Linked DNA regions of Teredinibacter turnerae T7901. The protein of the gene in region 2 binds, or shares a complex with, the protein of the main gene of each other region. Links are inferred from orthologs where the notes say so. Each region holds a gene or a part of one and is shown on either strand. Other genes may lie near its edges.

Evidence for each region.
Region 1: the proteins of TERTU_RS07655 (region 2) and dnaX are in contact, whole or in part, in a cryo-EM structure (PDB 8GIZ), measured with the Escherichia coli proteins. The link is inferred for Teredinibacter turnerae T7901 from one-to-one orthologs.
Region 3: the proteins of TERTU_RS07655 (region 2) and holA are in contact, whole or in part, in a cryo-EM structure (PDB 8GIZ), measured with the Escherichia coli proteins. The link is inferred for Teredinibacter turnerae T7901 from one-to-one orthologs.

What each region holds. Positions count from the first base shown.
Region 1 is NC_012997.1:3,025,279-3,028,407, reverse strand. What follows is about bases 103-3,076. They hold dnaX (DNA polymerase III subunit gamma/tau), read left to right. Parts: upstream 103-567; coding sequence 568-2,586; downstream 2,587-3,076. Other genes in these bases: recR (recombination mediator RecR), read left to right, coding at 2,929-3,076; TERTU_RS12110 (YbaB/EbfC family nucleoid-associated protein), read left to right, coding at 2,597-2,917; TERTU_RS12120 (methyl-accepting chemotaxis protein), read right to left, coding at 103-301. Also shown: more of TERTU_RS12120, read right to left, coding at 1-102; more of recR, read left to right, coding at 3,077-3,129. UniProt on the Escherichia coli protein: Part of the beta sliding clamp loading complex, which hydrolyzes ATP to load the beta clamp onto primed DNA to form the DNA replication pre-initiation complex.
Region 2 is NC_012997.1:1,798,002-1,801,130, reverse strand. The notes cover bases 156-3,129. They hold TERTU_RS07655 (DNA polymerase III subunit delta'), read right to left. Parts: upstream 2,166-3,129; coding sequence 1,146-2,165; downstream 156-1,145. Other genes in these bases: tmk (dTMP kinase), read right to left, coding at 3,066-3,129; TERTU_RS07650 (RluA family pseudouridine synthase), read left to right, coding at 2,331-2,957; TERTU_RS07660 (PilZ domain-containing protein), read right to left, coding at 703-1,056; TERTU_RS07665 (TatD family hydrolase), read right to left, coding at 156-631. Outside these bases: more of TERTU_RS07665, read right to left, coding at 1-155. UniProt on the Escherichia coli protein: Part of the beta sliding clamp loading complex, which hydrolyzes ATP to load the beta clamp onto primed DNA to form the DNA replication pre-initiation complex.
Region 3 is NC_012997.1:4,287,870-4,291,024, reverse strand. The notes cover bases 106-3,105. They hold holA (DNA polymerase III subunit delta), read right to left. Parts: upstream 2,131-3,105; coding sequence 1,081-2,130; downstream 106-1,080. Other genes in these bases: leuS (leucine--tRNA ligase), read right to left, coding at 2,666-3,105; TERTU_RS17245 (LPS-assembly lipoprotein LptE), read right to left, coding at 2,130-2,666; TERTU_RS17255 (substrate-binding periplasmic protein), read right to left, coding at 106-917. Outside these bases: more of TERTU_RS17255, read right to left, coding at 1-105; more of leuS, read right to left, coding at 3,106-3,155. UniProt on the Escherichia coli protein: Part of the beta sliding clamp loading complex, which hydrolyzes ATP to load the beta clamp onto primed DNA to form the DNA replication pre-initiation complex.

The DNA.
Region 1 (3,129 bases), 1.2 Mb from region 2 along the record:
CCGGCCAGTGCAGAGCAATAACGTCCTTGGCCTGGTTGATCGCGCTGCGGGTCTCGCTCCAAAGCATCATCCCAGCCCGCGTTTTATGGGCTGTATCGAGAACATTTTCGGATAAGCTGCGGTCGATCGCGGTAATCGCGTTCAGTTGCATGAAATGCGCGGCAACCACGGCTTCAGAGTGGGTCAGGTCCTGTTCGGCGTCACGCATAGCGGTGAAGGAAATTCCGCCCAGAACAACAATTGGCAGTAGTGTGAGAATCAACAGTTTGTGTGTTACACGAAAGTAACTCAATCCCAGCATAAATACATCAACTCGGTTATTAAGATATGTCGGAGAAATAGTTTTCCGTTCTAAGTCTAGTTAGGTTCGCGGCCCGTCTTGTTACGATTTTGTGATAGTTTCAGTGCGCGGCTGGGGTACCCAGGGGATGCCTGGCGGAATTCAGTTGCACTCGTCAGGGTGTACAAGAAAAGAGCAAGATCGAGGTTCTAAATCGCGCCTCGATAAAAAATACGCTTCACGGGTATAATGCCCTGCTTTTAATAACGCGAGATATTTCAACTTCAATGAGCTATCAGGTTCTTGCGCGCAAGTGGCGACCCGCTAATTTCCGCGAAATGGTGGGCCAGGAGCACGTTCTGCGTGCGCTGATCAATGCGCTTGATCACAACCGATTGCACCACGCTTACTTGTTTACGGGTACGCGGGGCGTCGGCAAAACCACTATTGCCCGGATTCTCGCGAAATGCCTTAACTGCGATAGTGGCGTTACATCTACGCCGTGTGGCGAGTGCACATCCTGCGTTGAAATTGCTGAGGGCCGGTTTGTCGACCTCATCGAGGTGGACGCAGCATCGCGTACCAAAGTTGAAGACACCCGGGAACTACTCGACAACGTTCAGTACGCACCCACGCGCGGGCGCTACAAAATATACCTGATCGACGAAGTGCACATGCTCTCCAACCACAGTTTCAACGCATTGTTGAAAACGCTGGAAGAGCCGCCTGAGCATGTGAAGTTTCTGTTGGCCACCACCGATCCGCAGAAACTACCGGTAACTATCCTGTCCCGTTGTTTGCAGTTCAATCTCAAAAATATGAGCCCTGAACGCATAGTGGGGCACCTGCAAAATGTGCTGGAGAAAGAGGCGATTCCCAGTGACAACGCGGCATTGTGGTCGCTGGCTCGCGCTGCGGATGGCAGTATGCGCGATGCGTTAAGCCTCACCGATCAAGCCATCGCCTTTGGCAGTGGTAAAGTTGCCGACAGCGATGTGGCTGCGATGCTGGGCACTATTGATCACCAGCTTATTCAGCGGTTGATTGAAGCCCTGATTGAAAGCGACGGCGCCAGATTACTCAACGCTGTAGCCGAGTTTGCAGAGCACGCGCCGGACTTCGATGCAGCGCTCAGCGATTTGCTCACGATGCTGCACCGCATCGCCATTGCCCAGGCACTTCCCGAAGCGCTCGACAACAGTTTCGGTGATCGCGCACAAGTACTCGATTTTGCTGCGCGTCTCACACCAGAGGATGTGCAACTGTTTTATCAGACGGCGTTGATAGGTCGGCGTGATTTGCCCCTGGCCTCCGACAGTCGAAGCGGCTTTGAAATGTCGTTGTTACGCATGTTGGCGTTCCGTCCGCAGGGCTTGGTAGACGTTCCGGCTAATGTGCTGCCCGCGTCCGTAGCACCAGCATCGCTCGGTGCTACGGACGCGCCCGCACAGGAGAACGCACCGGCAAAAAAGTCTGAACCTGAGTTGCCCGTGCCTGCATCAGTGGCAGGCGAGCCAATTGCTGCGCAGGCTGATGCTCCAGCTCCACAGCAGGCACCAGAGAAGAATAATGTTGCACCGGAATCTTTGCGCGAACCGATTGCTGCACCTGGGCCAGGGTCTGAGGATTACCCTCCCTGGGAAGAAGCGCCTGGAACACCGGTTGACGTCGAGAGTTTGCATCTCTCTGTTGCCAGCGACGCAACGCCATTGGCTGAAACCACGCGGCCGGGTAAATCAGCGGCCGCGAGCATCGCTGCGCAATTGCGTGAACAAGTTAAGGAAATTACCGGAGCCGAGGGGTTCTCGGCGCCGAAACGGCCGCCTGCAGATTCTCCCGCTCAGTCGATATCACAACCGCAACAAAAGCAGGCAAATAGCCAGCATTTGGGGACAAAGGTTGAACTTCAGCAATTGACCCCCGATAACTGGGTAAAGGTGTTCCGTACCGCGAACATCCGCGGCATCATGCAGAGCACGGCCGCGAATGTGGTATTGCTCGGGCGCGAAGAAAACCACCTGCTATTTGCGCTGGATGAATCGCGTGCGAGTCTGTATGACAGCTCGCATGCGCAACGGCTGGCGGATCTGTTATCGGATTATTTTGGCATGCCGGTGAAAGTGGATATTCAACTGCAATCGCTGCCGCCCGAATTACAAACTCCGGCGCAAATTGGCGAACGAGAAAAACGAGAGCGCTACGAAAACGCGCTTGAATCTTTGGCGGCAGATCCCGTTGTACAAACTTTACAGTCAGTATTTGGGGCTACCCTTAACGAAGGGTCAGTGACGTTTCCCAACGAGTGAGAGGTTATCTATGAAAGGCTTGGGCGATTTGATGAAGCAAGCGCAGGAAATGCAGGAAAAGATGCAGCGCATGCAGGAAGACCTTGCCAACCAGGAAGTGCAGGGCGAAGCTGGCGCAGGTTTGGTTGCTGTAATTATGACTGGCAGGCACGACGTAAAAAAAGTCACCATCGATCCGAGCTTGCTGAGCGAAGATAAAGAAATGCTTGAGGACCTTCTGGCGGCGGCGGTGAACGATGCTGTGCGTCGCGTCGAAGATGCCAACAAGCAAAAAATGTCGGACTTGACCGGCGGCATGCAAATGCCCCCTGGCTTCAAAATGCCGTTTTAGTCGATTCTTTCATGTTCTCTCCCTTAATAGACCAACTCATCACCTCATTGCGCGTATTGCCGGGCGTTGGCCCAAAGTCGGCTACTCGCATGGCCTTTCATCTTCTGGAGCGCAATCGCGAAGGGGCTCAGGCGTTGTCGCAGGCCCTGGCTGAGGCGTCGGCGCAGGTCAAACGCTGTGAGCAATGCCGAACCCTGACTGAGCAGCCGTGT
Region 2 (3,129 bases):
GCGCAAGGTACGGCGAATCAGTTTCAACCAGTAATCGATCGGCGGGGATCTTCAGCACCACATCACGCAGTTCAGCCGCATTGCGAAAAGTGACAATTCCCGAGATAGAGATATAAAACCCCAAATCCAGTGACGCGCGCGCCATCTCCCAATCTTCGGTGAAACAGTGCATCACACCAGCGGTTTCGCGACACCCATGTGCCGCCATTAAATCCAGAGTGTCGGCCTTTGCCGCTCGTGTGTGAATGATCACCGGAAGTTTCAGCTCCGCACCTGCCACTAAGTGGTTAGCGAAACTCCGTTTCTGCGCCTCGGCAGTGTCTTGGCTGTAATGGTAGTCGAGCCCAGTCTCTCCCAGTGCGATTACCCGGTCCATGGCGGCCCACTCACTCAATGCAGCGACGGATACGACAGAGTCGCCTACGTCGGAGGGGTGCACCCCCACCGAGGCGTATACGCCATCAAACGCTTTAGCTATCGCGACCACCTTGTCGCGGTTTTCTTCGCTAATGCAAACACACAGCAACTCCGCAACCCCCTGTGCCCGGGCGGCATTGATGGCACCAGTGAGTCCATCGGCGTATTTTGTAAGGTCGAGACGATCTAAGTGACAGTGAGAATCAACAAGCATGCGAACTTTCGAAAGGATTGAAGGGTAAGGCAGCACAAAACTGGCGGGAGCCACCTCCGTGCCCTAAATGGCTACATTGTATGGGTGGGGCGATCCGACTCCAGCGAGCCAACCAGGTATGTTTCGATTTTCTTCGAGGCGACATCGTCCTCCCCGCTAAATTGCACACCTATCCCCGCTGCGCGGTTGCCTTGAGCGCCCTTAGGGGTGATCCAAACAACTTTACCCGCCACCGGGATTTTTTCGGGCTCGTCCATCAGGCTCAGTAGCATAAAAACTTCATCGCCGAGACTATAGCTCTTGTTTGTCGGGATAAATAAACCACCATTTTTCACAAATGGCATATAAGCGGCGTATAGCACCGCCTTATCGCGGATCGTCAACGAGAGAATACCATTGCGGGCGGCACCGCCTAAACCTTTCATTGCGACACTAACTCCTGATCAAACAATATACAGCCACATAGGTGACATTAAATTCTATTATAACGCAGCTAACCAAAGCACAGCGAAGTTTATACTTGTGCCACTAACTTCCCTTGCCGCGCGGCTTGAAGTGCATACCTTTGCCACTCCAAAAGCAAATCTTCGATTACCATGTTCGCGTTCAAATTAGGGTTGGCGAGTAGCTGTGCTTTGCGCTGGCAATAGACCTCGCGCAGCTTGAACAATTCCACGGTAGATAGGGCCTGAGCAACACCAACCAACGGCTCCCAGTGGGCAAGCAGCGACCGTCGGCTGCCACGAGTTCGCTCACGGATCAGCTGTTCCAGCCAATTGATCAATAGCTCCGCGAGTTCGAGACCCGAGCACTCACCAGCAAGCGTGCCTGCAACCGTAGTAACTGGCTTCTGTGTCTGCAAGGCCGCAACCAGCAGCTCACACGCCTTGTCCTGGCTTGCAATAACGTCGTCTCGGGACCACTGATGCGCAGTAAGTGGCGCGCCATGAGTTTCATCCAGCAGGAGTGCCGCGCTTTCCACGCCCATGGTTTCCAGCCAGGATACGGCCAGGGCACGCTCTGGCACTGGAAGCGTGTGACAAGCACAGCGGCTGCGAATGGTCGGCAGCAGCCGGTTAGCGTGATGACACACCAATATAAAAACCGTGTCACCCGAGGGTTCTTCGAAACATTTCAGGAGTGCGTTTGCGGCAGCGATATTCATTGCTTCTGCGGGCTCAATGATTACCAGTTTACGACCACCTTGCTGCGAGGTTTTCGCGACAAATTCAGTCAGCTGGCGAACCTGATCAACTTTGATAACAACGCTTTTCTCCTCCGGCGAGAGCAGAAACAGATCGGGGTGATTGTGGCTCTGCAATAAACGACACACTTTACATTGCCCACATGCAGCCTGTTCAACCGGAGACGAGCACATCAAAAACTCGGCCATCGCCCGCGCAAGACTTTCCGTACCAATACCCGCTACCCCCTGCAATAAAATCGCATGAGGCAAATGCCCCTGAGTAACCTGCCCGGCAAATTGGTGCCAATAGGTATTTTGCCAGGGGTAAGGCGGTGTTGTTTTACTCATGAATTTAGCTCAACTTTGCTTTATTGCTTTTATTAACCCTGCATGCCAATAAACACACTTTTTCGACCACAGAGCGCGCTTCAATAACGGCAATATTTACAGCCATGAAAACAAAACGCTGTCATTGATATTCCGAAATTTATGCCACTCCCATAAAATGCCGATATGCAAGATTTAGCAATTATTTATCAAGACGATCATATCATCGCCATCAACAAGCCCGCGGGGCTGCTCACCGTTCCCGGATTGGCAACTCCGGATAACGCCTTCGATCAGCTTGTACACCAACACCCCAATTCTCGCGTGGTGCATCGCTTGGATATGGCTACATCTGGCCTGGTTATTTTCCCGCAGTCCCACGAAAGCCTGGTGCGATTCGGTCGCTTGTTCGAGCAGCGCAAAATGACTAAAACCTATACGGCAACGGTAGCAGGTATTGTTGCCGAGGATCGCGGCGAAATCACCTTACCGCTGATTTGCGACTGGCCAAACCGACCGAAGCAGAAAGTAGACCTGGAACAGGGTAAACACGCTCATACGCAATACAAAGTACTGGAGAGGCGGCTGGACCTGCAAACTACCCGTATTGAGCTAACGCCTATCACGGGTCGCTCCCACCAGCTGCGAGTTCATATGCAACAACTTGGACATCCCATCCTGGGTGACGCTTTTTACGCTCCCGACGCGATCCAGCAAGCATCCGATCGCCTTTTACTTCATGCCACAACGCTGGAGTTTGTACACCCATTTACACAATGCCCAACCAGCATCCATTGCGAACCCGACTTCTAATGACTTAGAACCTGTTGACACTAATTCGAAATCAGCAGCTAGACCGAGAAGCACACCATCGAAAATACCGACTACGCCGCGAATAAGTCGTTACGGCAATTCCCTCGTTTACAGAAACGCCTCCAACGCACGTTGTATATCAGTCTGCACCTGCGCGAGGGGCTGCCCTGCG
Region 3 (3,155 bases), 2.5 Mb from region 2 along the record:
AAAGTAACAGCGTTTGAAGTAACAGCGTTTGAAGTAACAACGTTTGCCGGGGTGAACCACAGCTCAGTGCGGGAAAGGGGAGTGAGCGGCGGCAGATTAGGATTTTTCAGCTCGATAATTCGCTTCGTTTCCAAGTGAGCTTCGCGAATATCGGCACCAAAAAAGTGGTGGAACAACCGGTCGAACTCGCCGTTTTTGATAATGGTTTCAAACCCAGCCTCCAGCCGTTGTGCAAGCACCTGATTGTCTTTGGCGACATAAAAATACACGGCTGCCGGGTAGTGCAAGGCGAGGGAATGTTCAATCACAATACCTTGATGCCGCAGGGTTTGTGCTTCGTAAATAATTTCGTTCAAACCACGCGGAAAGTAGTCGATACGCTCTTGCTGCAATAAATGAATAATGCCTTCCCAGCTGTCGCTGGTGCGCACCTGAAGGCCGGCACTTTTTAAAATGGGCGTATCGGGCCAATCGTGCCCCTGACCGGCCCAAAATGTCTGCAGTTGTTCCAGGTTGGCTACGTTCCTCAGTTTGTTGGCTGTACCTTCGCGGGCAAGTAGCAGCCGCCAGCCAATCAGCCCCTTGTAGATAGGGATTCGGACAGGCCGCAGCAGTTTCTCGCGGGCGGGGTTTGTGTTGATCCAGGCAACATCGATGCGGCCCTTCTGCAGGTGAACCGCGTTACGTGTGGACGTGGCCAAGGGGAAGGCGACTTTCTCGATGACACACTCTTCGCAAGAAGCATTGAGCACATGTTCCAGTAGCACTAGAAAGTAGCTGTAGCGCTTATTGTAGGCGCCCTGGTTTTCAATCTCGTGCACGCGCACGGGAATTGAGTCTGCTGCCGTGGCGAGCGGAAGCGCGCTAGCAAACAGGGCAAGTGTGAGCGCTATCCTGGTGAGTCGCTGTACCGGCATGAGAGTCGTCCATTGCCCCAATCTGCACGATGGAGCTTGGCTGAGTGAGTTCTCGCCGTACAAGCTTACAGGCTTGGGCCTGGCAAGAATTGATTCAAGCGTTCCCAAGTATATTCAAGTATGGCAGTGCGGGTCGATAGCTGGAGAAATAGGGGATAAGCGGCTAGCGCAAGATTTCCTGGCGGGCAGTTTTGGCACTGTGGACATTAACGCCAGCGAGCCCGAGTGTGATATCCAGCAGCAGATTCCAGATATCGCCTTTGGCGCTACCCTTGGCGATGCGATCAGCCAGTGCTGTTTTGCGCAACAGGCCGTAGAGTTGGGGCAGTTTGTGGCGTTGGATCGCCTGTTTGAACAGCGGTTTGCGTTTATCCCATACGCCGTTGCGCTTAGCGGCCAGGTCGAAGTTCTCTCCGGCTTGCAGGCCTTCTTTGATATTGGTGAGCGTGCGGATATCGCGGGTCAGCGCCCACAGCAGTGCCAGGGCTTCGGTACCTTCAGCGCGCAGCCCCTGCAGGCTTTCTGCCGCCGCGCGACTGTCACCAAAAATTGCTTTATCGACCATGCCGAAGGTGTCGTAACGCGCGGAGTCCATAACCGCGTTGGCCATCATCTGGGCATCGATAAAATTTCCCTCAGCGACCAGTTTGAGTTTTTCCACCTCTTGTACCGCGGCGAGTAAATTGCCCTCCGTTTTGGCACAGAGAATATCGATAGCTTCGCTGTCAGCGTTGAGACCGGCTTGCTTTAAGCGGGTATCCACCCAGCGCGGCAATTGTGCCGGGCCGACTGGCCAGATGGTGATGACTTCCCCGGCCTGGTCTATCGCTTTGTACCACTTGCTATTCTGGCTGCGGGAGTCGATTTTGGGGCTTACCAGGAGCAATAAGGTGTCGTCGTTGATGTTCGCACAAAACTCCAGAATCGCCTTACTACCCGCATCACCGGGTTTGCCATTGTGTATACGGATTTCGATAATTTTTTTGTCTGCGAACAGAGACATGGCATTGGTGGCGTTGTACAGCTCGTCCCAACTGAAGCCCGCGTCTGTGTGATACAGCTCGCGCTCAATAAAGCCCTGTTTTTTCGCCGTCTGGCGAATCGCATCGCAGGACTCCTGACTCAGCAGAGGTTCGTCTCCGGTAACCAGGTACACCGGTGCCAGGCGCTTTTTCAGCGCGCCTGGAAGTTGGTCGGCGCGAAGCTTGGCCATTAATCTGCCGTCACTTCCGCACGGGATAATTCAGGTACCGCATCGAGCATACGCCAGGCTAATTCTTCTCGCATTTCCTCGCGTAACGCCTGCTCTTCCTGGTTTTTGGCGACGATAATCTTCGGGTCGAAATCGTAGGTGCGCCAACTGGAAACTTCCTGTACTGCACTGCGTAGCGGTTGGGCTGAAGCGGCTCCCTGGCTGTAGTGATAGCGCACGGTCAGCACAAGCTGATACTGCGCCGTCACTCCGGTTTCGCTTACTGACAGCGGGCGTTTTTCGAGTCGTACGTCATCCAGTTCGAGCGTGAGAGCCGCCGTGCTGGTGGGGTGTATATTTTTACTGGTGAGGATGCGGCGCAGTGTCCGTGCCATGGCGCTGTTGGGTTCGCGGGCCAGCACGTGGAGCTCGCTTGGCAGCGCGGTGCTGGTGGAATGCGGATTAACCCCGCGCAACTGCCAGCCACAGGCGCTTAGGACCAGACACAGCGCGCAGGCAAGCAGCGCGCTGGTTTTCGGGAAAGGTGAGCGATTCACTAGGCCACCACGATATTGACCAGTTTTCCTGGTACTACGATGATCTTGCGGATCATTTTATCGGCGATGAACTTCTGTACGTTCGGGTCTGCCAGGGCGAGCTTCTCCAGTGCATCCTTGTCGGCGTCCGCGGGTGCTTCCAGCTTCGCTCGTACTTTGCCGTTGACCTGGGCAACCAGTGTAATTGAGCTCTTCACCATCGCCTCTTCGTCTGCCGCAGGCCAGGTGACGTCCAGCACCGGCTCACTGTGGCCCAGTGCTAACCAAAGCTCGTGGCAGATGTGCGGCACGATAGGGGCGAGAACCTGAACGGCAGCTTCCAGCGCTTCCCGCTCAACCGAAAGACCTTGCTCGTTGGCGCGATCGGCATTGCGGCCCACCTCGTTCAGCAACTCCATAACCGCGGCAATAGCGGTGTTGAAGGTTTGGCGTCGGCCGTAGTCGTCGGTGACTTTGGCGATGGTTTCGTGGGTTTTGCGGCGCAGGTCT